3 regions of the Bradyrhizobium sp. 40 genome follow, and region 2 is predicted to be linked to each of the others. Evidence: predicted binding sites of a transcription regulator. Region 2 holds the regulator's gene; each other region holds the start of a gene.
The links. Region 2 encodes HrcA, which represses chaperone genes, less so after heat shock. Its sites were predicted from a motif close to GTTAGCACTCNCNNNNNGNGAGTGCTAAC; they were not measured.
Positions count from the first base shown of each region.

Region 1: a site for HrcA is predicted at 3,932-3,960, ahead of IVB40_RS30610 (co-chaperone GroES). Genes of this name have one in related genera too.
Region 3: a site for HrcA is predicted at 6,046-6,074, ahead of IVB40_RS13345 (co-chaperone GroES). Genes of this name have one in related genera too.

Region 1 is NZ_CP064688.1:6,378,446-6,388,954, forward strand. Features, by position in the region: gene IVB40_RS30585 (ChbG/HpnK family deacetylase) at 1-109, shown strand, start outside; gene IVB40_RS30590 (DUF2076 domain-containing protein) at 243-1,079, shown strand; gene IVB40_RS30595 (L,D-transpeptidase) at 1,152-1,952, opposite strand; gene IVB40_RS30600 (protein phosphatase CheZ) at 2,268-3,047, shown strand; gene IVB40_RS30605 (hypothetical protein) at 3,215-3,736, opposite strand; gene IVB40_RS30610 (co-chaperone GroES) at 4,050-4,346, shown strand; gene groL (chaperonin GroEL) at 4,494-6,125, shown strand; gene IVB40_RS30620 (hypothetical protein) at 6,327-7,538, shown strand; gene IVB40_RS30625 (META domain-containing protein) at 7,666-8,064, opposite strand; gene IVB40_RS30630 (L-lactate permease) at 8,202-9,866, opposite strand; gene IVB40_RS30635 (ABC transporter ATP-binding protein/permease) at 10,181-10,509, shown strand, end outside.
Region 2 is NZ_CP064688.1:7,421,542-7,432,050, forward strand. Features, by position in the region: gene dnaJ (molecular chaperone DnaJ) at 1-342, opposite strand, end outside; gene dnaK (molecular chaperone DnaK) at 603-2,504, opposite strand; gene IVB40_RS35455 (hypothetical protein) at 2,901-3,842, shown strand; gene pncA (bifunctional nicotinamidase/pyrazinamidase) at 3,987-4,709, shown strand; gene grpE (nucleotide exchange factor GrpE) at 4,785-5,399, opposite strand; gene hrcA (heat-inducible transcriptional repressor HrcA) at 5,496-6,584, opposite strand; gene rph (ribonuclease PH) at 6,765-7,478, shown strand; gene rdgB (RdgB/HAM1 family non-canonical purine NTP pyrophosphatase) at 7,490-8,125, shown strand; gene hemW (radical SAM family heme chaperone HemW) at 8,142-9,326, shown strand; gene IVB40_RS35490 (penicillin-binding protein activator) at 9,378-10,509, opposite strand, start outside.
Region 3 is NZ_CP064688.1:2,784,846-2,795,354, forward strand. Features, by position in the region: gene IVB40_RS13315 (caspase family protein) at 1-705, opposite strand, end outside; gene IVB40_RS13320 (glutathione binding-like protein) at 817-1,455, opposite strand; gene IVB40_RS13325 (cysteine hydrolase family protein) at 1,469-2,062, opposite strand; gene IVB40_RS13330 (LysR family transcriptional regulator) at 2,194-3,027, shown strand; gene lepB (signal peptidase I) at 3,136-3,882, shown strand; gene groL (chaperonin GroEL) at 4,004-5,644, opposite strand; gene IVB40_RS13345 (co-chaperone GroES) at 5,689-6,003, opposite strand; gene IVB40_RS13350 (usg protein) at 6,380-6,667, shown strand; gene IVB40_RS13355 (cupin domain-containing protein) at 6,770-7,309, shown strand; gene IVB40_RS13360 (tetratricopeptide repeat protein) at 7,322-9,448, opposite strand; gene IVB40_RS13365 (LysR substrate-binding domain-containing protein) at 9,570-10,509, opposite strand, start outside.

The sequences.
Region 1 (10,509 bases), 1.0 Mb from region 2:
CCTCACTGGGCTCGACCCGATGACGGATGTCCGCGAACGCGAGCACGCCTATCTCGCCGGCGATGCTTTCGCGCGCCTGCTGACGGACAGCGGCGTCACGCTGGGGTGAAACCGACAGTTTGCGAGAAAGCCGCCCTCCGGGCAGCTTGTCGCATACCGAAATTTAATCCAGCCGGCACTGTTGGGGCCACAATGGAACCCTACATCTTCCTCGCGCTTGTTTTGCGCGAGGGAGACTGACCATGACGCCGCAGGAACGCCAGCTCGTCGACGAGCTTTTCGACCGGCTTTCGAAACTGGAAAATGCACCGCGCGATCCCGACGCGATCGCTGCGATCTCCGACGGCCTGCGCAAGGCGCCTGGCGCGATCTATGCGCTGGTGCAGACCGTGCTGTTGCAGGACGAAGCGCTGAAGCGCGCCCATGCCCGCATCCAGGAGCTGGAGGCGGCGCAGGCGCCCGAACAGGCGCAGTCCGGCGGTTTCCTGGACACCATGCGCGACACGCTGTTCGGCGGGGGTCCGTCGCGCGGCTCGGTTCCGAACGTGCCGCCGCGTGACTCGCGGCCGGTGTGGAACAGCGGCCAGGCGATGCAGCAAAGCCAGCCCGGTTATGGCCAGCCGCCCTACGGGCAGGCTTACGGTCAAGGTCCAGGTCAGGGCCCCGGTCAGGGCTATGGCGCGCCGCCGGTCGGCGGTGGCGGCGGTTCGTTCCTCGGAACGGCGGCGGCAGCCGCGGCCGGCGTCGTTGGCGGCTCGCTGCTGCTCTCCAGCATCCGCGGCATGATGGGCGGATCGCATCAGCAGGCCTTCGGCGACACCAATGCCCTGGGCGACCGCAGCGCTGGTGGAAGTCCCTGGAGCGGCAGCGATCAGTCCGGCGGCTCGCTCGCGCGTGATGCCGGCCTCGACGACATCGGCGCGAACCGCGGTGATGCGTCCCGGCAGGGCTTCGCCGACCACGCTTCGAACGACGACCAGAACTACAACGATCAGAACGACAATGACGGCGGCAATGTCGACCTCGCCGACGACAGCGATTTCGGCGGCGGAGATGATGGCGGCAGCGATTACGCCTGACGCTTTTTATCCTTGCTCCAAACCAGAACGGCCGCCGATGAGGCGGCCGTTTTGGTTCCGAGCGCTATGCGCCTACATCACGATGACCTTGGTGCCGACATTGACGCGGCCGTAGAGATCGATGACGTCCTCGTTGCGCATGCGGATGCAGCCCGAGGAGACGTTGGTGCCGATGGTCCAGGGCTCGTTGGAGCCGTGGATACGGTAAAGCGTCGAGCCGAGATACATCGCGCGCGCGCCGAGCGGATTTTCCGGGCCGCCTTCCATGTGCCTGGGCAGATCGGGGCGGCGCGCGATCATTTCCGCCGGCGGCGTCCAGGCCGGCCATTCGCGCTTGGCCGTGATCGACTTCACGCCGGACCAGGTGAAGCCGGGACGGCCGACGCCGATGCCGTAGCGCATCGCCCGGCCGTTGCCCTCGACAAGATAGAGGAATTTGTTCGGCGTATCGACCACAATCGTGCCGGCGCCTTCATTGCCGCTATAGTCAACGAGTTGTTTCTCGAATCTCGGGTCGAACTGACGCTGCCGCGGATCGACCGCCTCCTGCTGAAGACCTGCGCCCTGCGTCTGCGGCTCGCCCATCGGCGGCAGGCGGCGCTGGTCATAATAACCAGGCTGCTGCTGATACATCGGCTGCTGCGGAGCGTAGGCCGGACCGCGACCGGGCCCGTCACCGAACATGAACTCGATGAAGCCGCCGCCCATGTTCGCATTGGAGGCGACACGCACCGGCGCAGGCGGCACTTGCGGCTGATAGAGCACCGCGGGCGGATCGTTCGGCACGCTATTGTCGAAGGCGCTGGCGCTGTTGGCGCCGGCAATGAAGGTGCAAGCGCTGCCAAGCAGCGCGACAGACATTTTCTTGAACATCGACGTACTCTGTACTGTTTCGTCTAGATCACATGCGTCGTGGCGAGCTGACCGCTGATCCGCATCCGCGACGTGGTCAATAAAGAGCAAAAGCCGTTTTGTTTGGTAAACGGAAACGCCATTTCGATTCACCACGTCGTCGGCAGCGGTGCAATTTGGCGATCAGCGTTTATTTTCGATGAACGCCTTGCACGCATGGTTAATCGCCCGTTTGCAAGCCGTCGCACACAACCGAGACGACAGTTCCGGCTGTGAACTTCGTGTTAAATCGCTTCTGCCTACAAAGACGCGTGAGTGAGGTGGGGGGAGTTCTTGATGGCTATTCACCGCAAACGTTTTCGTGTCGAGGAGGCTATTGTCGGCGAGATGCCCAGCCCCGAAATGATTGAGGAGGCTGCGCCGATGCATAGCGAGATCATGGCCGAGTTGCGTGCGATCCGTGCACAGATGGCGAAGGGCACCGCGCCCTTGTCCGGCAGCGCCGCCATGGCGGCGATCGACGCCTCCACTGCCCACGAGCTCTCCGAAGCCCGTACCATGCTCGATACTTACCGGGCGCAGATCGAGCAGTGCGAGAAGCTGAAGGTCGAGCTCGACCTCATCCACGACGCCATCGACCGCACCAAGCGCGAGATCGCGACACTGCACGGCAAGAGCTTCGACGGCGGCGAAATGGCCAAGGTCAATGGCGAGCTCGGCGCGGTCGTCGGCGGCACCGAACAGGCGACCCAGCAGATCCTCGAAGCCGCCGAGTCGATCGACCAGGCGGCCAGCGCGATGGCCAAGGTGCAATCGGCCGATCAGCAGAAGCGGCTGGCCGACGATATCCAGGAACGCGTCATCTCGATTTTCGAAGCCTGCAACTTCCAGGACCTGACCGGCCAGCGCATCAGCAAGGTCATGAGCACGATGAAGTTCATCGAGCAGCACATCAATTCCATGATGGAGATCTGGGGCGGCGTCGACGCGATCAAGTCCCACGTCGTGCCGCAGGTCGACACCCGCAGCGATGACGACAAGCTTCTCAACGGCCCGAAGCTCGCCGGCGACGTCGGCCACGCCTCGCAGGACGACATCGACGCGCTGTTCGACTGAGCGGACGCGACACTACGGAAAAACAAAACGCCGGCGCAAGCCGGCGTTTTTTGTTTTGGACGTCATTGCGAGCGAAGCGAAGCAATCCAGACTGTGTCCGCGGAGGCAGCCTGGTTGCTTCGTCGCTTCGCTCCTCGCAATGACGAGTGGCTAGGCCGGCGCCGCGACTACGCCCTCGGCGCGCAGCGGACGTAGACCATGTTGCCGTAGCGGGTGGCAGCGTCCTTGTCGATGAAGCGGGTGATGAGGACGCGGCCGTCGAAGGAGACGATCTCGCGGTCCTGCTCGCCGGGCGTCGGACCCGCCGGCCCGATATAGTTCTTGCCGCTGGGCGAACCCTTCAGCCGCAGCTCCTGCGGTGTTGCCTGGTCCGCCAGATGCATGATCACGCCGCCGGAGGAGCCGGCGGTGATCACATAAGGATTTTTGCATTGAGCCCGGGCGGCAGCCTCGGTGCGGGCGCGGTCGGCCGGGTTCTGGAACGAGGCGAGGCCCCAGCGCCCGACGATCTCGTCGGCGCGGATCGAGGCGGGCATTTCCGGACCGGTGCCGGGCTCGGCCTCGGGGGGCGGTGAGGAGGAAGAAAAGGACGGCAGGCTCATGCCGCCGCCGCAGGCGCCAAGCAGCAGCGCCAGGCAAGAAGCCGCCGCCAGATTGGCGACCGTGCGCGCGTGAGCTGAACTGATCATGGCATTCCCCCGGACAAAACCATGGCCGCACCCCTTCCGCAGCCAAGCGCAAAACCGCTGCCGGAGCAATGACGTCCTTTAATACGCCGGCGCCCCGAACAAGTTTCCAATGTCACCATCCTATATCCGTCTCACCAATCGCTTAACCACCTTTGCTTGACAGGATCGCGGCCAAGCCATATTCCCGGGCGGACCATTAGCACTCTGAAAGATGGATTGCTAACGCGCGCCGATCGATCCTCAAGAAGGGTGGACGGCAGCGCCGCCCGCCCACTTTCACTCCTTCCGAAGCGAGCCTCCAAAGGGAAACGTCATGACTAAATCCAAATTTCGTCCGCTGCATGACCGTGTCGTGGTCAAACGTATCGACGCCGAGTCAAAGACCAAGGGCGGCATCATCATTCCGGACACGGCCAAGGAAAAGCCGTCCCAGGGCGAAGTCGTCGCCGTCGGCCCCGGTGGCCGCGACGAGGCCGGCAAGCTGATCCCGATCGACCTCAAGGTCGGCGACCGTGTGCTGTTTGGCAAGTGGTCGGGCACCGAGGTCAAGATCGACAACGATGAGCTCCTGATCATGAAGGAGTCGGACATCATGGGTGTGATGGCCTAAGGCCAGACGCCTGAACGGCCGCTGAATGCATGCCCGGGTCACTCGATCCGGGCATGCATCATTCCGCCGGGTTCGATCGCGGACCCCGGGAATGAGGCGACCCAATAAGCAAGACACATCACGAAAAAAGAAGAGGAATTGCAGACCATGGCTGCCAAAGACGTCAAGTTTTCCGGAGACGCGCGCGATCGCATGCTGCGCGGCGTCGACATTCTCGCCAATGCCGTCAAGGTGACGCTCGGCCCGAAGGGCCGCAACGTGCTCATCGAGAAGTCGTTCGGCGCGCCCCGCATCACCAAGGACGGCGTCACCGTCGCCAAGGAGATCGAGCTCGAGGACAAGTTCGAGAACATGGGCGCCCAGATGGTGCGTGAGGTCGCCTCCAAGACCAACGACCTCGCCGGCGACGGCACCACCACCGCGACCGTGCTGGCCCAGTCCATCGTGCGCGAAGGCGCCAAGTCGGTTGCCGCCGGCATGAACCCGATGGACCTCAAGCGCGGCATCGACATCGCGGTCGCCGCCGTCGTCAAGGACATCGAGAAGCGCGCCAAGCCGGTCGCCGCCTCCTCCGAGGTCGCCCAGGTCGGCACCATCTCGGCCAACGGCGATGCCGCCATCGGCAAGATGATCGCGCAGGCGATGCAGAAGGTCGGCAACGAGGGCGTCATCACCGTCGAGGAGAACAAGTCGCTCGACACCGAGGTGGACATCGTCGAGGGCATGAAGTTCGACCGCGGCTATCTGTCACCCTACTTCGTCACCAACCCCGAGAAGATGACCGCCGAGCTCGAGGATGCCTACATCCTCCTGCACGAGAAGAAGCTGTCCGGCCTGCAGGCGATGCTGCCGGTGCTGGAAGCCGTGGTGCAGTCTGGCAAGCCGCTCGTCATCATCGCCGAGGACGTCGAGGGCGAGGCTCTGGCTACCCTGGTCGTCAACCGCCTCCGTGGCGGCCTGAAGGTCGCCGCCGTCAAGGCGCCGGGCTTCGGCGACCGCCGCAAGGCCATGCTCGAGGACCTCGCGATCCTCACCGGTGGCCAACTGATCTCCGAAGACCTCGGCATGAAGCTCGAAAACGTCACGGTGAAGATGCTTGGGCGCGCGGGCAAGGTGGTGATCGACAAGGAGAACACCACGATCGTCAAGGGCGCCGGCAAGAAGCCGGAGATCGAGGCCCGCGTCGGCCAGATCAAGGCCCAGATCGAGGAAACCACCTCGGATTACGACCGTGAGAAGCTCCAGGAGCGCCTCGCTAAGCTCGCAGGCGGCGTCGCGGTGATCCGCGTCGGCGGTGCCACCGAGATCGAGGTCAAGGAGAAGAAGGACCGCGTCGAGGACGCGCTCAACGCCACCCGCGCCGCGGTGCAGGAGGGCATCGTTCCCGGCGGCGGCGTCGCGCTGCTCCGCGCCAAGAAGGCGGTTGGCCGTCTCACCAACGCCAATGCCGACGTCCAGGCCGGCATCAACATCGTGCTGAAGGCGCTGGAAGCCCCGATCCGCCAGATCTCCGAGAACGCGGGCGTGGAAGGCTCGATCGTCGTCGGCAAGATCCTGGAGAACAAGTCCGAGACCTTCGGCTTCGACGCCCAGACCGAGGAGTATGTCGACATGGTCGAGAAGGGCATCATCGACCCCGCCAAGGTGGTGCGCACCGCGCTCCAGGACGCCGCCTCGATCGCCGGCCTGCTGGTGACCACCGAGGCCATGGTCGCCGAGTCGCCGAAGAAGGACGCCGCGCCCGGCATGCCGGCCGGTGGCGGCATGGGCGGCTTCTAAGACCGATCCTTAGCCCACAGTGTTGCGAAGGCCGCCTCCGGGCGGCCTTCTTTTTTGGCAATCATGGCCCGTGCTTTCCAATTCAACCGGCGGCCAAAACCCACTACGGTGACGCCCGATTCGAATTGTTTGGGCCTGATCTCAACGGAAAACCACTTCACACTTTCCGGATCATGCCCCATTGCCCCGGGGATTTCGTCGATGCGCGCGCTTGTGTTTTGCTCCACGGCCGTTCTGGCGGCTCTGCTTGCAGGTTCGCCTGAGGTCGCATCCGCCCAGATGAAGCTGGCGCCGAAGGCCACGGCGCCCGGCGGCGTCGAGACGCGCTATTTCACCTCGATCGACGGGCTGATGGATGGCAATGCCGACGTGATCCTGAAGGAGACACGCCAGGGCAAGACCGTCACCGCAGCCGTGCTCGACGTCTGCTATCCCGTCGCGAAGAATTCCGACCGCAAGGACCGCTTCGTCGTCAATCTCCAGGTCGCGGGCCAGAACCTGACGGGTACGACGCAGAGCCTCGGCGCGAAGGCGCCGGTCACCGTCAAGCTGCTGCGCAAACAGGCCGGAGACACGTTCGAATTCCGCGGCCAGATCAGCATTGGCCAGGCCGTGACCGAGGTCACCTCGCCCGACAATTCCGATCTCAGCGAGAAGGAATTCCTCGACAACCAGACCTCCGACGACGGTATCACGCCGCAGCCGAAGGATTTCACCGACGTCTCGCCGGAAGCGATCGCGGTCAAGGTCAAGCTGGATGCCGCGACCGAGTTCCTGAAGAGCCTGAAGGGCCAGGACGTCGAGGTGACGCTGGCGAGCCTCACCGTCGGCTGCGACGCGTTGCGCGCGGGCGAGCAGACCATCAACATGTCGGTCGATCCGGAGCGCGCCGGTGCGCTGCTGGCAAAATTCAAGGCGACGCCCGGCGTCACCGCCGCGGGCTGGACCGCGGGCATGACCGAGATGGACCGCACCATCCGCATTGCCGCCGCCGACTGGCGCGAGGGCGACAAGATCAACCGCGACAAGCTCGCGGCCGCGGTGGCTGGCGTGCTGAGCAGGACGCTCGCGGCAAAGCCGGTCTCGCAAAGCTTCAACCCGGCGACCGGCAAGCTCAAGCTGGTGTTCAAGCGGCCGAACCAGGACTTTCCCGCGCTCGAGCTCACCGACACGATCGAGGTTGCGGGTCTCGTCTCGCCCGACAAGCCGGGCACGACCGACAAGCTCATGCTCTGGGTCGGGAGTCCAGCGACCACGACCACCGACGAGAGCAGCGGCGCCAAGCTCAATCTCTCAGACGAAGCGACGGCCGACGAGGAAGGCGATCAGCCCGACGACAACGGTTCGGTCGAGGCGCTCGCCAAGGAGCTGAAGGGCCAGCGATGGGACGCCGACAAGTCGGTGTGGAAGTAGACGCAGACACCCCCTGTCAGTCATCGCCCGCGAAGGCGGGCGATCCAGTACTCCGAGACGGCCGTGGTTGAATCGATAGGCCGCGGCGTACTGGATTCCCCGCTTTCGCGGGGAATGACAGCGGTGGCTAATTTCCGTTGACCCGAAAGCGCAGCGGCTTGGGGCCGACGAGCGTCAGCACGTCGCCCTGGCGCTTCCAGGTCTCGACGCTGCCCAGCGCTGCAACGAGATCGTCGTCGGCCTGGGCCCTTGCGGGCGGGCAGGAGCGGTCCTGGATCTGGCCGGGGACGAAGATCACGGTGTTGCCGGCGACCGAGAACTGGCCCTTGCCGCCCTTGCACCAGAGCTCCAGCACGACCTCGCCATTGTCGCCGATCTCGATGTTCGGAATCCGCTTCGAGCCCGGCTGCGGCAGCGCCTCCAGCGTCATCTCGGTGCCGAACGGAAAACCGTCCTCCGCACGCGCGAGCGTGGACATCGCGAGCATTGCAACCGCCGCACACACCGTCTGCCTGAACGAAACCATGAAACCTCTCGACCGACCTGATTTGCGGCACCTTCTATAAGACGGCGGCGCCGTTGAGAAGGTTCGCGCATACGCGACGCAAAAATCCCCGCGGGGACGAATCCGCGGGGATTTGCTTCGAAGCGAATTGTGACCTGCTACTTCAGCACCATCGCCGTGAACGGCCAGACATAGGCCTGCAACGTCACGAACACGCCGACCAACGAGGCCAGCACGATCGAGTGCCAGAACACGAAGCGCAGGATCGTGCCTTCGTGCCCGTACCAATTCGTCGCAGTGGACGCGACCACGATCGACTGGGCGTCGATCATCTTGCCCATCACGCCGCCGGACGAGTTCGCCGCGGCCATCAGGATCGGCGACAGGCCAAGCTGCTCGGAGGTGATCTTCTGAAGATTTCCGAACAGCACGTTGGAGGCGGTATCCGATCCCGTCAGCGCCACGCCCAACCAGCCGAGCAGCGTGCCGAAGAAGGGATAGAGCACGCCGGTTGCAGCAAAGGCGAGGCCGAGCGTCGCGTCCACGCCGGAGAGCCGCGTCAGCGTGCCGATCGCGAGCATCGCCGAGATCGTGATCAGCGAGATCGCGCACAGCCGGATGGTGCGGCCGTACTGAATCACGAGCTTGCCGGGTCCGACGCCCATCAGGAAGCCGGAGATGATCGCGGCAATCAGCATGCCTGTGCCGGTGAACGAGAGATAGGTGAAGCCGAACACCGCACTCTCTTTCGTCGGCCCTGGTGCGACCGGCGGCATCTTGTTGATCATCTGATGCAGCTCGGGAACGGGGTAGTTCCAGGTGAAGATCGAGTTCGCCCAGGTCTTGAAGGCACCGTTGCCCCAGATCAGCATCACGATACAGACGATGATCCAAGGCAGCAGCGCGCTGAACATCTCGCTCTGCGTGAGCGGCGTCTTGTCGAGCGGTTTTGCGGCCGCCATGGTGGAGGTCGATTCATCACGGCTGCGCAGCGCCGGCGACAGCCAGAGCTGCCTGGGCTGCCACACCTTCAGGAACAGGATCAGCGCGCCCATCGAGATCAGCGACGCACCGATGTCGACGATCCAGGGGTTGACGAAGTTCGAGATCACGAATTGCGGGACTGCGAACGACACGCCGGTGACGAGAATCGCTGGCCAGACGTCCTTCATGCCCTTCCAGCCCGCGAACGCCCACACCACCCAGAACGGCACGATCAGCGAGAAGATCGGCAACTGCCGTCCGACCATCGCGCCGAGGATGTAGGGATCGAGCCCGGTGACCGAAGCGAGGCCCTGGATCGGCGTACCCAGCGCGCCAAAGGCGACCGGTGCTGTGTTGGCGATCAGCGACAGGCCGGAGGCCGCGAGCGGCGAGAAGCCGAGGCCGATCAGGACGGCACCGGTGATCGCGACCGGCGTGCCGAAGCCCGAAGCACCCTCGAAGAAGGCGCCGAACGAGAACGCGATCAGCAGCAATTGCAGCCGCCGGTCCTCGGTGACGCCGCCGACCGCGCGCTTGAGCAATTCGAAGCGTCCAGTGGTCACCGTCACCTGGTAAAGGAAGATGACGTTGAGAACGATCCAGCCGATCGGAAAGAAACCGGTGACGATGCCCAGCACCGAAGCGCGGATCGACATGTTGGCCGGCATGGTGAAGACGAAGATCGTGATCAAATTGGCCACGATCACGGCGATGACCGCCGCGATATGAGCCTGGACGCGGCCGCTCGCGATCAGGACCAGCAATGTGACGACAGGGACTGCCGCCGCGATCGTCGACAGCACAGGGCTGTGCAACGGGTCATAAACTTGATTCCACATGATCTTCCTCCCCCACGCATGTGTGCTGCAGGCGGCCCGCGTGGACAGCCGATCCTGCTTGACGCTGGAAGCGATAACCCCCGAGCTGGACGCGAATTCCTCGCGAATGCAGCGGTTCCCGTCCGCTCACAAGCTCGCGAAATCCCGAAGGCCCCCACCCCGCGCCGATGCGCCCCATGCTAGGGTTGCAAGCTGCGACAAGCCAACGCAAATTGCAGGACTTGCGACTTTAGTCTAAGCGCGCCGATTTTCGCCATCGTCCCAAGTCTTTGGCCCCGGGCAGTTGTGCACATCCCCTCAGGAGACAGAGCTCTGTGAAGAACATCAGCGCCACGCTCGCGATCGTCTGGCGAATCGCCGCCCCGTATTTCCGGTCGGAGGACAAATGGGCCGGCCGCGGCCTGCTCGCCGCTGTCATCGCGATGGAGCTGGCGCTGGTCGCGATCGACGTCCTGGTCAATCAATGGCAGAACCGGTTCTACAGCTCACTGCAGGCAAGTGACTGGGATAGTTTCGTCAGGGAGATCTGGATCTTCATCGGCCTCGCCTCCGCCTTCATCGCGCTGGCCGTCTACAAGCTGTATCTGAACCAGTGGCTTCAGATCCGCTGGCGGCAATGGCTGACCCGGCACTATCTGGGCGA
Region 2 (10,509 bases):
GCCACGGCCGCCGCGCTGTCCGGCCATGCCGAACAAATCTTCGAAAATATCGGAAAAGGAGGAGGCGAAGCCCGCGCCGAAACCGGGGCCGCCACCGCCGCCGCCCTGCTCGAAGGCGGCATGACCGAAACGGTCATAGGCGGCGCGCTTGTCCTTGTCTTTCAGGACCTCGTAGGCCTCGTTGATTTCCTTGAACTTGACTTCGCTGGTGTCGTCCCCGGGATTGCGGTCGGGGTGAAACTTCATCGCCAGCTTGCGGAACGACGATTTCAGGACGGAATCGTCGGCATCGCGTTCGACTTCGAGGGTTTCGTAATAGCAGCGCTTGGTGGACGTGGACATGATGAGCTCAGTCTATCCGATCGCGAATCAAGTCGGAGCGAAGCAACGTCGCCATGCAACGATATAGGCAGCCTTCCGCTTCGCGGCAGAGGATTGCACGGCAGTGTTCAGAATAACGGCTGGGAATTGATCGATCGTAACGGGGCCGATTTTAGCAAGGCCTTGCCCCGTCGAGCCCGACACGATGGCCTCCCCCGCGAGGGAGGAGGCCGTTGGCGCGTGTGGGGTCCAAGCCGTCCGCATCATCACCCTCGCGGGGTTCAGGCGGACTTCTTGTTGTTCTTGTCGTCGTCGACTTCGGTGAACTCCGCGTCGACGACGTCGTCCTTGGCCGCATCCTTCTTGGCGTCGGCCTCGGCCTGCTGCTTGTACATGGCCTCGCCGAGCTTCATCGACGCCTGGGCCAGCGTTTGGGTCTTGGCCTTGATGGATTCGGCATCGTCGCCCTTCAGCGCTTCCTTGAGGTCGCTGACCGCATCCTCAATCGCGCGGCGCTCGGTCTCTGCGACCTTCGAACCGTGCTCGGCCAGTGCCTTCTCGGTCGAATGCACCAGTCCATCCGCGTCGTTCTTGGCAGTCACGGCCTCGCGGCGCTTCTTGTCCGCCTCGGCATTGGCCTCGGCGTCCTTGACCATCTTCTCGATGTCGGCTTCCGACAGGCCGCCGGAGGCCTGGATGCGGATCTGCTGCTCCTTGGACGTGGCCTTGTCCTTGGCCGAGACGTTGACGATGCCGTTGGCGTCGATGTCGAAGGTCACCTCAATCTGCGGCATGCCGCGCGGAGCCGGCGGAATGCCCATCAGGTCGAACTGGCCGAGCATCTTGTTGTCGGCCGCCATTTCACGCTCGCCCTGGAAGACGCGGATGGTGACCGCGTTCTGGCTGTCCTCGGCGGTCGAGAACACCTGGCTCTTCTTGGTCGGGATCGTGGTGTTGCGGTCGATGATGCGGGTGAACACGCCGCCCAGCGTCTCGATGCCCAGCGACAGCGGGGTCACGTCGAGCAGCAGCACGTCCTTGACGTCGCCCTGAAGCACGCCGGCCTGGATCGCGGCGCCGATCGCCACGACTTCGTCCGGGTTGACGCCCTTGTGCGGCTCCTTGCCGAACAGCTGCTTCACGACTTCCTGGACCTTCGGCATGCGCGACATGCCGCCGACCAGCACCACTTCGCCGATCTCGGCGGCAGTGAGGCCGGCATCCTTCAGCGCCTTGCGGCAGGGCTCGACGGTCTTCTGGACGAGGTCATCGACCAGCGCTTCGAACTTGGCGCGGGTGAGTTTCATCGTCAGATGCTTCGGGCCGGTCTGGTCCGCGGTGATGAAGGGCAGGTTGATCTCGGTCTGCGTCGTCGACGACAGCTCGATCTTGGCCTTTTCAGCAGCTTCCTTCAGGCGCTGCAACGCGAGCTTGTCGTTGCGCAGGTTGATGCCCTGCTCCTTCTGGAATTCGTCGGCCAGATAGCCGACCAGGCGCATGTCGAAGTCTTCGCCGCCGAGGAAGGTGTCGCCGTTGGTCGACTTCACCTCGAACACGCCGTCGCCGATTTCGAGAATCGAGATATCGAACGTGCCGCCGCCGAGATCGTACACGGCGATCGTGCCGGTCTTGGTCTTGTCGAGGCCATAGGCGAGCGCGGCCGCGGTCGGCTCGTTGATGATGCGCAGCACTTCAAGGCCCGCGATCTTGCCGGCGTCCTTGGTCGCCTGGCGCTGGGCGTCGTTGAAGTAGGCGGGCACGGTGATGACGGCCTGGTCGACCTTCTGGCCCAGATGGGCTTCCGCGGTCTCCTTCATCTTCTGCAAGATGAACGCCGATACCTGCGAGGGCGAGTAGGTCTGGCCGTCGGCCTCGACCCAGGCGTCGCCGTTGGAAGCCTTCACGATCTTGTACGGAACGAGCTTCTTGTCCTTCTCGACCATCGGGTCGTCGTAGCGGCGGCCGATCAGGCGCTTCACTGCGAAGAACGTACGCTCTGGATTGGTGACGGCCTGGCGCTTGGCAGGCTGGCCGACGAGGCGCTCACCGTCGTCCGTCACGGCGACGATCGAAGGCGTCGTGCGCATGCCTTCGGAATTCTCGATGACTTTGGCGTTCTTGCCATCCATTACGGCGACGCACGAATTCGTGGTGCCGAGGTCGATCCCGATGACCTTTCCCATGGTCCTGTATCCTTGTTTTTGCGGCAGGTTGGCTGGGCCCAGAAGGCACCCGAACCGAAACCCCCTAAGATCAAACATTCGCGATATTGCGATGGTTGACGCTCATATAGGAGGGGGGGAGGGGCCCGCAAGGACCGAACGCAAGTTTCGGCCGTGAAAACATTGGGTTTTGGAAGATCATATCCGGGCTGAACCCGCCTTGCGGGTGAGGAATTATTAACAGGTCCCGCGATCGGCCGGCATCCGTTACCGCGTTCCGCCCTGCCCTGTTGCGGCAAGACCAAACCCGCTAAAAGGCGGGCGGCCGAGCGGGCTCGTCATCTGGCTGCGTCGCGCGACAAAGCGGCCCGGTGACCGACCATCGAACGGCCTCAATGTGAACCAATCAGAGTGCCCATGAAGCTGATCCGCCCCCTTGCTGCGCTCGCCCTCCTCGTTGCCTCTGCGCTTCCGGCTCTGGCTGCCGACGCCGTTTTCCCACCCGGCTTGCGCCTCGGCATGGTGCCATTGGTCGGTCTCAACACGGCCAAGACCTTTCCCGGCTTCGAGAGCGAGGACGGCAACGTCAAGGTGCTGATCACAGAACTGCCGCCGGCGGCCTATGGCGAGGTCGTGAGCGCCTTCAACTCCAATCCAGCCGGAGCCAACGGCGTCAAGCAGGACAAGATCGAGACGCCCGCGGGTCTTGCCTATTTCACGACCGAGAGCGGCAAGGCCGGCGAGACCCCGGTGCGGCGCTATTCGATGATCGTGCCGGGGGCCGGCTTCTCCGGCTATGTCGCGGTGCAGATTCCGGAGAATGCGATCAAAATCTACACCGACGAGGCGGTGCGGCAGATGTTTGCGAGCGTCGTCACCCGCAAGCAGGTCTCGGCCGAAGAGCAGATCGCGCTGATGCCGTTCAAGATCACCGATCTCGCCGACTTCAAGGACGTTCGCACGCTGGCGCCGGGCTCGAGCATCATCCTGGCCGACGGCGACGAGAGCTCCGGCTATGAATCGAAGCCGTTCATCATCCTCGGCGTGATTGGCGCCACCCCGCAAGCCGCCGACGACCGCGCCCGCTTCGCCCAGGAGGCGGCGCTCCAGATTCCCGGCGTGCGCGAGTCGCGCGTCACCATGTCCGAGCCGATCCGCATCAGCGGCCAGCAGGGTTTCGAGACCCGGATCGACGGCGTCAGCGGCAAGGACAAGACGCCGGTGACCGTGGTGCAGTGGATCCGCTTCAGCAGCGGCGGCGCCTCGCTGCGCATCATCGCCAGCGCCCCGCGCGAGCAATGGCCGGCCGCCTTCACCCGCTTCCGCGCGGTCCGCGACGGCATCCAGCCGAAGGGCTAGCCCGACACTCATCGTCGTCCCGGCGAAGATATCCGGTCAGCAGCCCAACGACTCACCAAAGCCGGCTGCATTTTCGGGCTTCTGTTCGTATACGAACGGAACTAGGCTCCCCTTCCGTTGAGTTCATCCTTGAGGAGGCGAATGATGCTGGATCGGCGACAAGTCTTGGCGGCGCTCGGGACGAGCGCGCTCGTGGCGCTCGCGCCAACCGCGATTCTGGCGGCCACATCGATCAAGCCGGACGATGCATCCGCGCTGCTCGTGATCGACGTGCAGAATTGCTTCCTGCCCGGCGGCAGCCTTGCCGTGAAGGAAGGCGAGCAGGTGGCGCCGGTCATCAACAAGATCTCGAAAGCGTTTTCGAACGTGGTGATGACGCAAGACTGGCACACGCAAGGCCATGTTTCCTTCGCATCAGTCCACGCCGGCAAGAAGCCGTTCGAGACCGTCGATCTTCCCTACGGCAAGCAGGTGCTGTGGCCCGACCATTGCGTGCAGGGCACCGACGGCGCCGCGCTGTCGAAAGACCTTGCGATCCCGCACGCCGAGCTCATCATCCGCAAGGGTTTTCACAAGGACGTGGACAGCTATTCGGCCTTCCTCGAAGCCGATGGCAAGACCTCGACCGGCCTTGCCGGCTATCTGAAGGGGCGCAAGATCAAGCGCGTCTTCGTCGCGGGGCTGGCGACGGATTTCTGCGTGGCCTGGACCGCGCTCGACGCGCGCAAGGCGGGCTTCGAGGTCTATGTGGTGGAAGACGCCTGCCGCGGCATCGACAATCAGGGTTCGCTCGCAAAAGCCTGGGCCGATATGGCCAAGGCCGGCGTGAAGCGGATTCAGTCCGCGGATATCGCGGCGAGCGCGTAAGAGGCGCGACCGAACTGCAAGACCCTCATCCTGAGGAGCGCGCTTCTTAGCGCGCCTCCTCAGCATGAGGATCGATCAGTTCGCCGCGCCGTTCGGCTCGTTGCTGTTGGCGGGCGCGGCCTTGGCGCCGCCCTTGGCGACACCGACCAAGGCAGGACGCAGCACGCGCTCGCCGATGGTGTAGCCGGCCTGCATGACCTGCACGACGGTGCCCGCGGGCACCGATGCATCGGGCACCTCGAACATCGCCTGCTGGAAGTTCGGGTCGAACTTCTGGCCCAGGGGGTCGAACTTCTTCACGCCGTGTTTTTCCAGCGCGCTGAGCAGCGAGCGCTCGGTCAGTTCGACGCCCTCGATCAGCGAGGCGAGGCCTGCATCGGCCGCCGCACGGGCCTCGGCCGGAACGGCATCGAGCGCGCGCTGGAGGTTGTCGGCGATGTCGAGCACGTCGCGGGCAAAGCCCGTGACGCCGTAGAGCTTGGAGTCAGCGACCTCCTTGGCAGTGCGTTTGCGCAGATTCTCCATCTCGGCCAGCGTCCGCAGCATGCGGTCGCGCGCCTCGGCGACTTCCTTCTGCAGAAGCTCGACCGAGCCCGGCTCGGGATCGTCGGGCATGATGTAGGGTTTTGACACCACGGGCTCGCCGGCCGCAGCACTCGTGTCTTCGGGTTGCCGGTCTCGATCGGTCATCGGCTCTCTTTTCGCATTCATCTCAGGGGGTTTCTGGCCCGGATATCGTGCTTCGGGCGCCGAAAATCAAGCGCCCGTGATCGGGGGAGACGCCGGTCAGCCCCCCAGGAGCCGGCTGACGATGCGGGCAGCGTAGTCCACGGTCGGGATCACGCGGGCATAATTCAGCCGCGTCGGCCCGATCACGCCCAAAACACCGACGATATGGCCGGCAGCGTCCCGATAGGGCGAGATGATGGTGGACGAGCCCGACAGCGAGAACAGCTTGTTCTCACTGCCGATGAAGATCCGCACGCCTTCCGCGGTCTCGGCCCGCCCGAGCAGATCGATGACCCCGCGCTTGGTCTCGAGATCGTCGAACAGCAGGCGAACGCGCTCGAGATCCTCCAGCGCATGCAAATCTTCGAGCAGATTGGCGTGGCCGCGGACGATGAGCTGCCGATCCTCGTTCTCGCCGCCCGACCAGCTGGCAATCCCGGCCGAGATCACCTTATGCGTCAGCTGATCGAGCTCGGTGCGCGCCTCTCCGAGCGCGGTCTCGAGCTCCAGCCGCGCCTCGGCCAGGGTCCGGCCCCGGATCCGCGCATTGAGGAAGTTGCCGGCTTCGGTCAACGCCGAGGATGGAACTCCCGGCGGCAGCGTCAAGACGCGGTTTTCGACCTGCCCGTCCTCGCCGACCAGGATCACCAATGCCTTTTCCGGTTCCAAGCGGACGAATTCGATATGTTTCAGCCGCGCATTGGATTTCGGCGTCAGCACGACCGCGGCAGCGCGGGTCAGGCCGGAGAGCCGCGTCAATGCCTCCTCGAGCGCAGCCTCCACCGATTGCGCGTGGCCGACGGAGGTCAACTGGCTCTGGATCGCCTGCCGTTCACTGTCATTGAGGTCGCCGACCTGCATCAGGGCATCGACGAAGAAGCGCAGGCCGAGTTCCGTCGGCAGCCGGCCGGCGGAGGTGTGCGGGGCGTAGATCAGGCCGAGCTGTTCCAGGTCGGCCATGACGTTGCGGACTGAAGCGGGCGACAGCGGCATGGCGATCAGGCGAGAAATATTGCGCGAGCCCACCGGCTCCCCAGTCGCGAGGTAGCTTTCGACGATTTGACGAAAGATGTCGCGGGAACGCTCGTTGAGCTGGGCGAGGCCCGCGCGCGGCGCGATCAGATGGATCGGATCGTGATGGGCCACAGACGGTAACTCCTCTCGGCTGCATGTAATTTGTCTATCCGGGAGGCTTCTGACAAGCGTCGCGCTCGCGGATTGAAAATCGGGGATCAATAAGGCCTCGATCTTCCCCCTTGCCGCCCACCCTCACCCCACCTACAAGCACCGCCAACAGCCCTTTTCCGAGAGTTTTGGAGGATTCCCATGCGGCCAAGCCGCCGTGCGCCCGACGAATTGCGCCCCGTGACGCTGGAGCGCGGCGTGGTCAAATATGCGGAAGGCTCGTGCCTGGTGAAATTCGGCGACACCCACGTGCTGGTCACCGCCACGCTGGAAGACCGCCTGCCGCCATGGCTGAAGGGCCAGGGCCGCGGCTGGGTCACCGCCGAATACGGCATGTTGCCGCGCGCGACCTCGGAACGCACCCGCCGCGAGGCCTCCGCAGGAAAGCAGAGCGGCCGCACCGTCGAAATTCAGCGCCTGATCGGCCGCTCGCTTCGCACCATCATCAATCTCGAAGCGCTCGGTGAGCGCCAGATTACGGTCGATTGCGACGTGCTCCAGGCCGACGGCGGCACCCGCACGGCCTCGATCACCGGCGCCTGGGTCGCCCTCGCCGATTGCATCACCTGGATGAAGGCGCGCAACATGGTCAAAGCCAATGTGTTGCGCGACAACGTCGCCGCGATCTCCTGCGGCATCTACAAGGGCACGCCCGTGCTCGACCTCGACTATGCCGAGGACTCCGAAGCCGACACCGACGCCAACTTCGTCATGACGGGGGATGGCCGCATCATCGAAGTTCAGGGCACCGCGGAACGCGAGCCGTTCACGGAAGCCGAGTTCCTGGCGTTGATGGCGCTGGCGCGCAAGGGCGTCGCGCGTCTCGTGGACTTGCAGAAACTGGCGGTAGCGTAGTCAATAGGCCGATGCATCGCCGAATCACCGGAAAGCTCGTCATCGCGACCCATAATCCCGGCAAGCTCGCCGAGATGAAGGAGCTGCTCGCGCCTTACGGCATCGATGCGGTCTCGGCCGGCGAATTAGGTCTTCCGGAGCCGGAAGAGACCGGAAACGATTTCCGCAGCAACGCCGCGATCAAGGCGATCGCGGCAGCGCAGGCGACCAAGCTGCCGTCCTTCGCCGATGATTCCGGCATCGTGGTCGACGCGCTCGACGGCGTGCCCGGCATCTACTCGGCGCGCTGGGCCGGTCCGAACAAGGATTTTGCCGCGGCAATGGCACAGATCGAACGGCTGTTGCAGGAGCGCGGCGCGACCACGCCCGCCAAGCGCAAGGCGCATTTCGTTTCCGCGCTTTGCGTTGCATGGCCCGACGATCATCTCGAAGAGGTCGAGGCGCGCGTCGACGGCACGCTGGTGTGGCCGCCGCGCGGCACCGCCGGCTTCGGCTACGACCCGATGTTTTTGCCCGACGGCCACAGCCGCACCTTCGGCGAGATGGAGAGCATCGAGAAGCACGGCCTGCCGCCGCTCGGTCTTGGCCTGTCGCATCGCGCCCGCGCCTTCGTGAAACTGGCGGAGATCTGCCTTGAGCCGCGCTAGAGCGTTTTCGAGCGAAGTGGATACCGGTTCGCGCCAGGAAAACGCGTCAAAACAAGAATCCGAAGCCTTCGGCGTCTACGTGCACTGGCCGTTCTGCCTGTCGAAGTGCCCCTATTGCGACTTCAACAGCCATGTCCGCCACGCCGCGATCGACGAGGCGCGCTTTGCGTCGGCTTTCGCGCGCGAGATCGCTGCGACCGCCGAGCGCGCGCCCGGCCGCGAAGTCACCTCGATCTTTCTCGGCGGCGGCACACCCTCGCTCATGCAGCCTGCAACCGTCGGCGCTGTGCTCGATGCCATCGGCAAGCACTGGACCGTGGCGAAAGACGTCGAAGTCACGCTGGAGGCAAACCCGACCAGTGTCGAGGCTACGCGCTTCGCGGGCTATCGCGCCGCCGGCGTCAATCGCGTCTCGCTCGGCGTGCAGGCGCTCGACGATGCCTCGCTGAAGGCGCTGGGTCGCATGCACAGCGCGCGCGAGGCACTCGACGCGGTCGCCATCGCGCGCCGCTCGTTCGATCGTTATTCGTTCGACCTGATCTATGCCCGTCCCGACCAGACGCCGGCGATGTGGGCCGATGAATTGCGTCTCGCGATCGGCGAGGCGGCCGAACATCTGTCGCTCTATCAATTGACGATCGAAGAAGGCACGCCGTTCTTCGGCCTGCATCAGGCCGGCAAGCTGAAGACGCCGGATGAGGCGGTCGCACGCGCGCTCTACGACGTTACCCAGGAGACCTGCGACAGACTCGGCCTGCCCGCCTACGAGATTTCCAATCACGCGCGGCGCGGCGCCGAGTGCCGGCACAATCTGGTCTACTGGCGCGGCGAGGAATATGCCGGCATCGGCCCCGGTGCCCATGGCCGGCTCGACATCGACGGTATCAGGCACGCCACCGCCACCGAGAAGCGTCCCGAAGCCTGGCTGATGCGGGTCGAGACCAACGGCCACGGCGTCGTCACCGACGATCTCCTCAACAGCGAAGAACGCGCCGACGAATTTTTGCTGATGGGGTTGCGCCTCGTCGAGGGCATCGACCCCGAGCGCTACCGCGCGCTGTCAGGCCGCTCGCTCGATCCCAAGCGCATCACGCTGCTGCGCGAAGAAGGCGCGATCACGGTGGATGCAACCGGCCGCCTGCGCGTGACCAGCAGCGGTTTTCCGGTGCTGGACGCGGTGGTCGCCGATCTCGCGGCGTAAGGTCTCTCCATCGTCGTTCTGGCGAAAGCCAGGACGACGTCGAGGAAACAGCTACGCTCCAAAACTCTTCGGCGAGCCCGCCACCGCAACGCCGCCGCCGGTCGTGACCTTCATCACCGCAAGGCCCCGCTCGTTGGTGCCGTCGGCGCGGAAGCGAAACAGGCCGTCGATCCCGGCGAATCCGGAAGGATTGGTGAGCACGTCGGACGAGAAGCGCGTGGTGCCCTGCGTGCGCGCGAGCGCGGCGACCAGGGCGACGGCATCATAGGCGAGCGTGGCCGTGCGGATCGGCTCGGCGCCGTATTTGGTGCGATAGCGGCCGGAGAAGGCGCGGAAGCCGGCCGGATCGGGCGCGGCGTAGAGGCCGCCCTGCAAGCTTGAGCTGGCATAGACGCGCGGACTGTCCCACAGGCCGGTGCCGAGCAGCTGGATATTGCGCAGATTCGCACCCGCCGCGCTCATTGCATCGGCGACCGAGACGACGGCGTCGCCATCATCGGCGATGAACAGCGCATCGGCGCTGCCGAGCTGCTGCGCCACGGTCCGGGCCGGCGTGGCGCGATCGGCGCCGTATTTCTCGAACGCGACGATGCGCCCGCCGCGACGCGGCACCGCCGCCTTCACCGCGGCCTCGACCACGTTGCCATAGGCATTGTCGGGCACGAGCACGGCGACGGAGCGCTTCCCGATGCTGGCGGAATATTCGACGATGCGGTTGACGTCGGACTCCGGCAGGAAGCTCAGGAGATAGACACCGCGGCCGGCGATGCTGGAATCGGTCGAGAACGCCATCACCGGAATGCCGCGCGTGCGCGCGATCTGCGCCACCGCAGGCACCGATTGCGCGAACAGCGGACCCAGGATGATCTCGGCGCCTTCGTCGACCGCCTGCTGCGCACTGGCCTGCGCGCCCTGCGGGCTGCCATTGTCGTCCTTGATCAGGAGCTGGATGTTGGGATTCTGGAACTCGGCCAGCGCCATCTCGGCGGCATTACGCATCGACTGCGCGGCGAGGCCGGCATTGCCCGATGCCGAGAGCGGCAGGATCACGGCAACCTTCACTCCGCCGGTGCCGGCGGTCGTCGCCTGCTGTGGCGGGCCGGCCGGCTGGGCCGGAGGCGGTGAGGAGCTGCTGAACGGATTGGAGAACTGGCTCAGGCTCTGCTGCACGCCGGCGCAGGCC
Region 3 (10,509 bases), 2.8 Mb from region 2:
GTAGACGTCGCTGCTGATGTCGCGAAAGACCTCGCCGATCTCCTGGGGCTCCTCGATGTGCTTCAGGAACGCCGTCGTATAGGGGCTGTTGCGGCCGCTGCCGTCGGCCGCGGTCTGCCCGGACTGGGTTGAGAACGATACGATCGTGCCGCGTGGTGCTTCGACTTTCGACAAGCCCCGCCCGATCGAGGCAGCGCGCGTCATGCCGGCGGAGCGTTTTAAGGTTTCGGCCAGCGGATTGTCGCGGCAGGAATCGAGGATGAGGATGCGCAGGTTCTTGGCCTGCTGCAGATCGTTCACGATATCGTCGACCCGCACGAAGCGCTTCAGATCCGCTTCGTCGCTCAGCACGGCGTCGACAGGCATCAGATAGTTCACGCCGTTGTACTGCATCGCATGGCCGCTGTAGTAGAACATGGCGACGTCGGCTTTGCTCGCGGCGCGCGCGAAGCGGATGGTCAGGTCCTGCATGTCGGCCTGGCGCAGGTCAGTGCCCTGGAGCACTTCGAAGCCGCTGCGCTTGAGCGAGGCGGCGACGTCTTCGGCATCGTGAGACGGATTGGGAAGCTTCGCCGTACTGGCATAGGCGCCGTTGCCGATCACCAGCGCGACCCGCGTTTCCGCCGATGCCGGCGCGACGGAAAGCCAGCAGGCGAGGAGGGCGAGGCAAAGTCCGGCCGGGCAAAACCTGGAAAGAGCACGCATGAATGCCTTCCAATGAAATGTCGAAAAATATCCCTCCAGATTAGCGCATGCCGCGCCGACATCAATGCCCTGCCAGAGAAAACGCTCGGATTTCCCGGCCGTGACATCCTGTCACGCCGGGCTCGCCGCCATCGTCTTGCGCACGGCCATTTCGGTCGCAATCGCGTCCCGCACGGCCGGTCGGGCCTGCATGCGCGCGAGATAGGCCGACAACGATGGCCATTGCGCGATGTCGACGCCTGCGGGACGAAGCAGCAGCAAAGCCCAGGTGAGGTGGGCATCCGCGACGGTGAAGCTGTTGCCGACGAGGAATTCGTGGCCCGCCAGATGCGTGGCAGGCATCGACAATGTCTGCGCGATCCTTGCACGCGGCTTGGCGAGCGAGGCGTCGTCCTTGTACCAGAAGGTTGGAAACAGGAACGCCTTGTGGATCTCCGCCCCGACGAAGCTGAGCCATTCCTGGAGCCGATAGCGGTCGGGATCTCCGAACGCGGGTGCAAGGCCTGTCTCGGGCTTCAAATCGGCGATGTATTGCAGCACCGCCGCGCTTTCGGTCAGCCGTTCGCCATTCTCCAGCACCAGGACCGGCACCGCGCCCTTCGGCGAAACGCCGAAGAAATCGCTGCCGTCGTCCACGACCTGCTTGGTCTGGAGATGGACCGGATGATAGCGGGCCTCGAGGCCCGCTTCCATCAGCGCGATGCGGCTCGCAAGCGAGCAGGCCATCGGAGAGAAATAGAGTTGCAGCATCGCCTACGCTCCTTCAGGTCAGCGCCTCGGTTTGCGCGATGATCGCAAACCGATCCGACAATTCGGCCAGGGCGACCTCGTGGATGGTCCTTGCGGAGAGCGCTCCGCCGTGGCCGTCGGGAAGATCGCGTGTTGCACAGGCATCGGCTGCGATCGTCGTGCGCAGGCCGAGGTCGAGCGCGGCGCGGGCGGTCGAACTGATGCACATATGGGTCATGAAACCGGCCAGCACGATGTTCGTGCGTCCGGTTGCGGCGAGTCTGACCTGCAGGTCGGTGCCGGCAAAAGCGTTCGGCAGCGCCTTCTCGATCACGGCTTCGCTGGCGAGCGGCGCCACGTTCCTGACGATCGCGCCGCGCGCGGCCTCGCGGTCGAACAGGCTGCCGGCACGTCCCTTGTGCGCGATATGGAAGATCGCAGCGCCGCTCGCCCTCGCGCGGGCGAGCAGGCGCGCGGCGGCGGCGATCGCGGGCTCCGCATCCGGCAAGGCGAGCGGGCCGGCGCAATATTCATTCTGGATGTCGATCAGCACGAGGCAGGAATCGGCGAGCCTGGGCGGATTGAGATCTGCGCTGGACAATTCAAGCAGGGTTTTTGGGGCGGTCATGCGGGTGGGGCTTTCCTGGCGGTATCGGATGGCGCGACACTAGCGCGGCGGCGGCCTGCCAATGTGCAGGGCTATTGCAACATATGGCTGCAAATTTGCAGGAGCCGGTCGTGCCTGATAGGTTCATCGCCATGAATTGGGACGATCTGCGCATCATCGCCGCGGTCAGGGACGAGGGCACCTACGCCGGCGCCAGCGCACGGCTGCGCATCGACGAGACCACCGTCGGCCGCAGGCTTGCACGCATCCAGCGCGATCTCGGCGTGCCGCTGTTCGATGCGGTGGACGGCCAGCGTCGGCCGACGCGGAGTTGCGAGGCGGTGCTGGCGCATGTCGAGGCGATGGCCGCACATGCCGCCGAGATCGGTCGCGTCGGCGAGAGTCTGGCGGGCCCGGTGGGACGCCTGCGTATCGCCTCCACCAACACGGTCGCCGAGGAGGTTCTGTCGCCGCGCGCGAGCGACTTCCTGCGCGCCAATCCCGGCCTGACGCTGCAATTCCTCACCTCGAGCGAGAACGTCAAGTTCTCGCGCTGGGAAGCTGATCTCGCTATCCGTCTGCGCAAGCCCGACAAGGGCGACTTCGCGATCTCCAGGCTCGGTGACGTCAAGCTCTATTATTTCGAGCCTGTTGCGACCGAGGGCGAGCCGGTGCTGTGCGCCTATCCGGACGAACTCGGTGCCATTCCCGAGATGCAATTCCTGCGCATGAAACAAGCCCATGCGCGCTGCGTCACCGACAACGTTCGCGTCATCCGTAACCTGATCCGCGCGCATCAGGCTGCCGGCGTGTTGCCGGAGCACGTCTGCGCGGACTTGCTCGGCGATCGCCGCCTGCGCGCCACACTGCTGCCTGGGCGCCGCGACGTCTGGTTGCTGGTGCAGAACCATCTCAAGCGCGATCCGGCGACGCGGCTCACCATCGAATGGATCCGCCGTTCCTTCAGCGATCTCGCGCGCGGCTGATTGCGGGCGTGAACGCGATCCGCGCGCGGCGCGACCAAGTAATGGGATTGCGCGCGCGCGAAGGTTGCGTAATCTCGCGACGACCACGGGCTTGATCAGGGCAGGCGCATGACCACTCTTCAGGAAACCATCCACCCGCAGGCCAAGGTGCGGGAATGGAAGGCGGTCGTCATCCTGATCCTCCTGATCCCGGTGCTGTGGTCGCCGCCGTTCCTGTTTCGCATCTTCCTGTTCCAGCCGTTCAACATCCCGTCCGGCTCGATGACGCCGACGCTGGTCGTCGGCGACTACGTCTTTGCCGCAAAATATGCCTATGGCTATGACCGCTATTCGTTTCCGTTCGCGCCGTCATGGATCTCTGGGCGTTTCCGGGCCGCCGAGCCCGAGCATGGCGACGTCGTCGTGTTCCGGACGCCAAAGGACACCTCGGTCGACTATGTCAAGCGCGTCGTCGGGCTGCCCGGTGATCGCATCCAGATGCGGCAGGGCCAGCTCATCCTCAACGATCGCCCGGTGACGCGCGTTGCCCTGAAGGCGGTTGTTGCCGGCTCCACCTGCGGCGTCGATAACGGTGCGAAGGCCAAGCGCTGGCGCGAGACGCTGCCGAACGGCGCGTCCTACGTCACGCAGGACTGCGTCGACAACGGCTACTACGACAACACCGACGTCTACACCGTGCCGCAGGGCCATTTCTTCGTGCTCGGTGATAACAGAGACAACTCGAGCGACAGCCGCGTGATGTCGTCGATCGGATTCGTGCCGATGGACAATCTGGTCGGCAAGGTGATGCGGATATTCTGGTCGCTCGACCAGCAGGGCGAACCACACATGGAGCGGCTGGGGAAGGTGTGGTGAGGCCGTCCCGTCATTCCGGGCCCGGCGCTGCGCGCCGCTCTGGAATGAGGAGCGGAGAAAACAAAAACCCCGGCATCGCTGCCGGGGTTTCGCATTTTGTCGTTTGCCGGAATGGCTGGACTTAGAAATCCATGCCGCCCATGCCGCCGCCCGGGGGCATCGCGGGACCGGAGCCGCCCTTCTTGGGCAGCTCGGCGACCATGGCTTCCGTGGTGATCAGGAGAGCCGCAACCGAAGCCGCGTTCTGGATCGCCGCGCGAACCACCTTGGTCGGGTCGATGATGCCCTTCTTGACGAGATCGCCGTATTCGCCGGTCTGCGAGTCGAAGCCGTAAGCGTACGACTTGTTCTCGAGGATCTTGCCGACGATCACGGAGCCGTCTTCACCGGCGTTGATCGCGATCTGCCGAGCCGGCGCGGAGAGCGCCTTGCGCACGATCTCGACGCCGGTCTTCTGGTCGTCGTTCTTGGTGCGCAGGCCCTTGAGCTGCTCGGAGGCACGGAGCAGGGCGACGCCGCCGCCCGGGACGATGCCTTCCTCGACCGCGGCGCGGGTCGCATGCATCGCGTCATCGACGCGATCCTTGCGCTCCTTCACCTCGACCTCGGTCGCGCCGCCGACGCGGATCACTGCGACGCCGCCCGCGAGCTTGGCAAGACGCTCCTGGAGCTTCTCACGGTCGTAGTCCGAGGTGGTTTCCTCGATCTGCGCCTTGATCTGGGACACGCGCGCCTCGATGTCGGCCTTCTTGCCGGCGCCGTTGACGATCGTGGTGTTCTCCTTGTCGATCATCACCTTCTTGGCGCGACCGAGCATGGCGAGCGTGACGTTCTCCATCTTGATGCCGAGATCTTCAGAGATCGCCTGACCACCGGTCAGAACCGCGATGTCCTGCAGCATGGCCTTGCGGCGATCGCCGAAGCCCGGAGCCTTGACGGCCGCGACCTTCAGACCACCGCGCAGACGGTTCACGACCAGCGTGGCCAAAGCCTCGCCTTCGACGTCTTCGGCGACGATGACCAGCGGCTTGCCGGTCTGCACCACGGCTTCGAGCAGCGGCAGCAGTTCGTTCAGGTTGGAGAGCTTCTTCTCGTTGATCAGGATGTAGGCGTCGTCGAATTCAACGCGCATCTTGTCGGCGTTGGTGACGAAGTAGGGCGAGATGTAGCCACGGTCGAACTGCATGCCTTCGACGACGTCGAGTTCGGTCTCGAGCGACTTGGCTTCCTCGACCGTGATGACGCCCTCGTTGCCGACCTTCTTCATGGCGTCGGAGAGGAACTTGCCGATTTCGGCGTCGCCGTTGGCGGAGATGGTGCCGACCTGGGCGATTTCCTCGTTCGAGGTGACCTTCTTGGAGTTCTTGACGAGGTCGGCGACCACGGCTTCCACCGCCATGTCGATACCGCGCTTGAGGTCCATCGGGTTCATGCCGGCGGCAACCGACTTGGCGCCTTCGCGCACGATCGCCTGGGCCAGCACGGTGGCGGTGGTGGTGCCGTCGCCGGCCGCGTCAGCGGACTTGGAGGCGACTTCGCGCACCATTTGCGCGCCCATGTTCTCGAACTTGTCGTCGAGCTCGATCTCCTTGGCGACGGTGACGCCGTCCTTGGTGATGCGGGGAGCGCCGAACGACTTGTCGAGGACGACGTTGCGGCCCTTGGGGCCGAGAGTGACCTTCACCGCGTTGGCGAGGATGTCGACGCCGCGAAGCATCTTGTCGCGTGCATCGACGCCGAATTTGACTTCTTTAGCTGCCATCTGAATTTTTCCTTGAGAGGTTTAGCTGGGGGAGAGAGGGGCTCTTAGGCCGCCTTCTTCTTGGAAGCGGGGACGTCGAGGACGCCCATGATGTCGCTTTCCTTCATGATCAGCAGATCGACGTTGTCGATCTTGACCTCAGTGCCGGACCACTTGCCGAACAGCACGCGGTCGCCGACCTTCAGGTCGATCGGGATCAGCTTGCCTGCTTCGTCGCGGCCACCCGGGCCCACGGCGACGATCTCGCCCTGCGAAGGCTTTTCCTTGGCCGTGTCGGGAATGATGATGCCGCCAGCGGTCTTCTCTTCTGCGTCGATGCGCTTGACCACGACGCGGTCGTGAAGCGGACGGAATTTCATGCAGTTCTCCTAAGCTTTTGCACAAATTGGGAATTTTGGGTTGTTAGCAGTCTGCGCCCGCGAGTGCTAGCACAGGCACAGCTGAGATAAGGCAGGATTTTGGCGGGAGCAAGGGCTTGTAGCAGAAAAATAGCACTCGGAAGCGCCGCCTGCCAAAATCTCTTTCCATCGTTAATCGCGCTCCGCGCCCGTATTAGCACGGAGCCGCATCTGCTGCTAACGCATTGAATTTCAACAGCTTGTTAAACTTTTGGGCTTGAGATGGATTGTCAGTTTGCGTCACATTTCACTCATGTGAGCGCATCTCCACCGGGTGGCTCGTAGGGCGTACCGGAAAGCCACCCCTTGAATATGCGCTCCTGCAAAGGAGGTTGGCATGGTCTCGCGAGTTGGGGTTGTTTCCGACGACTTCCGGAAACAGGTGCTGGGTTACGGGCTGACGACAGCCGAAATTCTCTACCGGATGCCGGATCATCGCTCGTTGCTCCAGACCTATGTCTGGCAGAACTACGACATGTTTCCGAAATTTCCGGCGCTGACGGATTTCCTGGCGTTCTGGCAGAAGAAGCTCGACGGTCCGCTGTTCTCGGTCACGGTCGCGCATTCCAAGCTGATCAAGCCGGCCGAGCTGCGCGCGGTCGACGGCGTATTCCGGCTGCATTGAAGGCGAGCGTGGTGCTGTAGGGTGGGTTACGCTGACGCTAACCCATCCTACGATTTCGCATTCCGTGCTAACCTCTCCCCTGTAACAACAGGGGAGACCGCCATGGCCAAGAAAGCAAAATCGCGTAGCGCATCGCAGGCGGCGGTGAAGAAGCGAAGCGGGGCCAAACCCGCCGCACGATCGACGGCGCGCAAGGCGGTGAAGGCGAAAGCTCGCGCGACTCCGGCCAAGTCATCCGTCAAGAAACCGGCGCGGCCCAAGCAGCGCATAGCGATCAGCCATCACCGTGAGGAAGACTTCAAGGCCGACGGTCTGCGCACCTACGCGAAGTATCGCGATCTCGGCATCGCCGCTGCGAGCCACGGGCTGGCGCAAGCGCACGTGATCCGGCTGCAAGGCCCCTGCAATCCGGACGAGGTGTCGAAGCTGCACTTCCACGACGTCGAATTCCAGATGGTCTACGTGCTCAAGGGCTGGGTGAAGACCTATATGGACGGAGAGGGCGAGACGCTGATGAAAGAAGGCAGCGCCTGGACCCAGCCGCCGAAGATCAAGCACATGATCCTGGACTATTCGGACGACGTCGAGCTGCTGGAGGTGATCCTGCCGGCGGAGTTCAGGACGGTGGAGTTGAAGGCGTAGGTGAAGCGGAGATCAGCCATCACCGTTGCAATAGCGTTTCCACATCGCGCGATAGGCATCGTCCACCGCTTGCGCGTATGAGACGGGGTTGCCGGCGGCGGCAGCCCTGATCTGTCCGGGCAGTTCGCGGCGCAACTTATCGAGGTCGCCGATCTGTGTCCCACGGCTCGCTGCGATCTCGACATAGGCCTCATCGCTTTCCGCGACCCAGTCCGGCAGGCCCAGCGCGGCGAGGATGGAGCCGGCAGCACGGCTCGGCAGACTGTGACCGAGCTTCGCCACTACCGGCACGCCCATCTGCAAGGCTTCCCACGTGCTGACGCCGCCATTCTGCGGGAATGGGTCGAGGCCAATATCGACGCGATTGAACGCTGCCAGATGTTCGTCTCGCGACGTGGCTCCGAGCAGGTCGACGCGTTCGGACGGCAACCGGCCAGCTGCAAACCGCGCCAGCAGATTGTCGCGGACCAGCTGAGCGTCCAGCGCAGTATCCTTGATCAGCAGTCGCGAACCCGGCACCCGCTCGAGAATCCTGGACCAGACGTCCACCGCCTCGTTCGAAATCTTGCTGATGCGGTTGAAGACACCGAATGTGATGAAGCCGTTCGCGATCGCCGGCGTCGGCGCCCGCGCAATCCCGGCCGGCAGTGGCGCCAGCGTCACAAAGCACGGCAGGTCGACGATGGTCTCCGCAAACAGATGCCGAACCGCGACCGGAATCGCGACCGGGTCCGAGAACAGATAATCGATCGTTGGCAGCCCGGTGCCGGTGCCGTGGCCCCAGCCATGCACCTGAACAGGCGCCGGCTTGCGCGCAAACACACCGAGGCGGTTTCCGCTGGTATGGCCGGACAGATCGATCAGGATATCGACACCATCGGCGCGGATCTGGGCGGCGAGGCGATCGTCGGACCATTGCGAGGCGTCGCGCCAGCGATCGGCGATCCCCTGAAATTCGCGGGTCGTCGCGTCCGTTTTCGGTGAACAAGCGTAGCACACGATTTCGAACTGTGCCCGATCATGGTGCTGCAGGACCGGCTTGAAAATGAACGCCGCCGAATGTGCGTGGAAATCCGACGAGACATAACCCAGCACCAGACGGCGATCCGGAGCGCGGCTGTTGTCATGCGGTCCCGCCGCTCCTGAGGCGATCTTCGCACCGATCAGCTCCCACCATACACGTCGCGCTTGCTGATGCTGCGCAGCGCTGGCGTCGGCCATAAAATCGAGGGTGAATATCTTGCTGGAGATCGTGCTCTGATCCGGCTCGATGTCGAGAGCTCTGTCGAAACTGGCGAGCGCTTCGTCGACCCGGCCAAGTGCCGCGAGACATTGGCCGAGCAGGCTGTGGGCCTGAGAGAAGCCGGGATCGATCGCGAGAGCCTTCTCGCAATCGGACAATGCTTCGGCAACTTGCCGGGTCAGGAGCAAGATGCTGGCCCGCCAGAGCCATCCATTCGCGTCATCGGGTGCCAGGGCGATTGCGCGATTGCAATCCGCCATGGCTTCGTCGAATCGCTGAAGCTCCCGCAAGGCAACGGCGCGGCTCGACAGCGCCGAGGCATAGTCAGGCTTGATCGATAACGCGCGGTTTAAGCTTGCGACAGCCTCGTCATAGGCGCGCAGACGGCAGAGCGCCCAACCCCGGCCGTTATGGGCTTCGGAAAGTTTTCCGTCGATTGCGAGCGCCTTGTCGTAGCTCTCGAGCGCTTCCTGGTAAAGTTCAAGGGCCGCGCTCGCGTTACCGAGATTGGACAGGGCCAAGGCGTAGTTGGGTCGGAGGGCGAGGGCTTTTCGATAGCTCTCGCGGGCCTCATTGTGACGTTTTAGCCCGTTGAGCGCGACACCCAGGCTCATATGAGCTTCGGCAGATCGCGGATCCACGGCCACCGCTCGGCTCAGCAGAACTTGCGCTTGCTGATAGTTTTTGGCTTCAGCCTCCAAAGCGCCCAACAAATGAAGCGCGATGAATTGGTTGGGTGCGAGCTCCAGGAGTTCGCGATAGGCCGTCTTTGCCTCGCGCAGAAGTCCCGCTTTGTGCAGCTGGAGGGCGCGCGCGAGCAACGGCCCTACGTCGGCTTTTTGCCGTTTCTGAAGCCGGGAATTTTGAAATGCACGCTGGCCGACGCTGTCGCTCATGAATCAATTCCACCCGAATCTCATGAAGAGATTAACATGGAAGGATTGTCGCGATTGCGCTGCGCTCCATCGGAGCTACGAGGGCGCCAGCCTCGCACAAGCCTCGCTGCGGATCGACCCGCTACCGCTCGAGATAGCCCAATTCCGTGCTCATGACCTTGCGAGCATATTCGCTGAAGGCATCGATCAACCGGGCGCGAGCGGCATAAGGTGGATAGAGCAGTGCGATCGTAACGGGGACGGCCGGGTTGAAGGGGCGCGTGGTCAGAGCCGCGCCAGAGCTTTCGTCATGCGCGGCAATCGGGTTGATAATGCTGATGCCAAGGCCCGCCGCGACCAGGGCGCAGACCGATGCGCCCAGATCGGTCTCCGCAACAATGCGGCGCGTGACGCCCGCCTGCGCGAAGATCGTATCGATGCGATCGTAGAGTGGACTCCCCGTGGCGAAGGAAATGAAGGCCTCGTCGGCGAAATCGGCAGGGCGCAGCGTCTTCTTCTGTGCAAGACGATGCGTCTTCGGCATGATCGCGACGCAACGCGTCTTGAGCACCGGCTCGACATGCACCCCCGCAACCTCGCCGTAGAGCATTGCCAATCCGGTGTCGCAAAGCCCGGAACTGACCCAGTCGTGCACGGCGCTCGCCGTGCCGGATCGGATCGAGATCATCACATGCGGATAGTCCGCCTTGAAGCGTGCCGCGATGCGTGTCAGCAGGCCGCCGGCCAGGCGCGGCATCGCCGCAACACTTAACCGACCCATACCGAACGAGCGGATGCTGGCTGCGCTGGCCTCCAGTCCCGCCAGGCCGATGAAAGTCTTCTCGACCTCCTGGAAAAAGCGCGATCCGTCTACCGTCGGGCGGAGGCGGCCGCCACTGCGGTCGAACAGCGGGAATTGTGTGATCGCTTCCAGCTGTCCGATCAGGCGGCTGATCTGGGGCTGCGAGGTATGCATGCGCTGAGCCGCCTGCGTCATCGATCCCGTCACGAAGACCGCCCGAAAAGCCTCCACATGCTTCAGGCCCATGCGTCTGGTGGCCATATCAAATCCGTATAGGAGA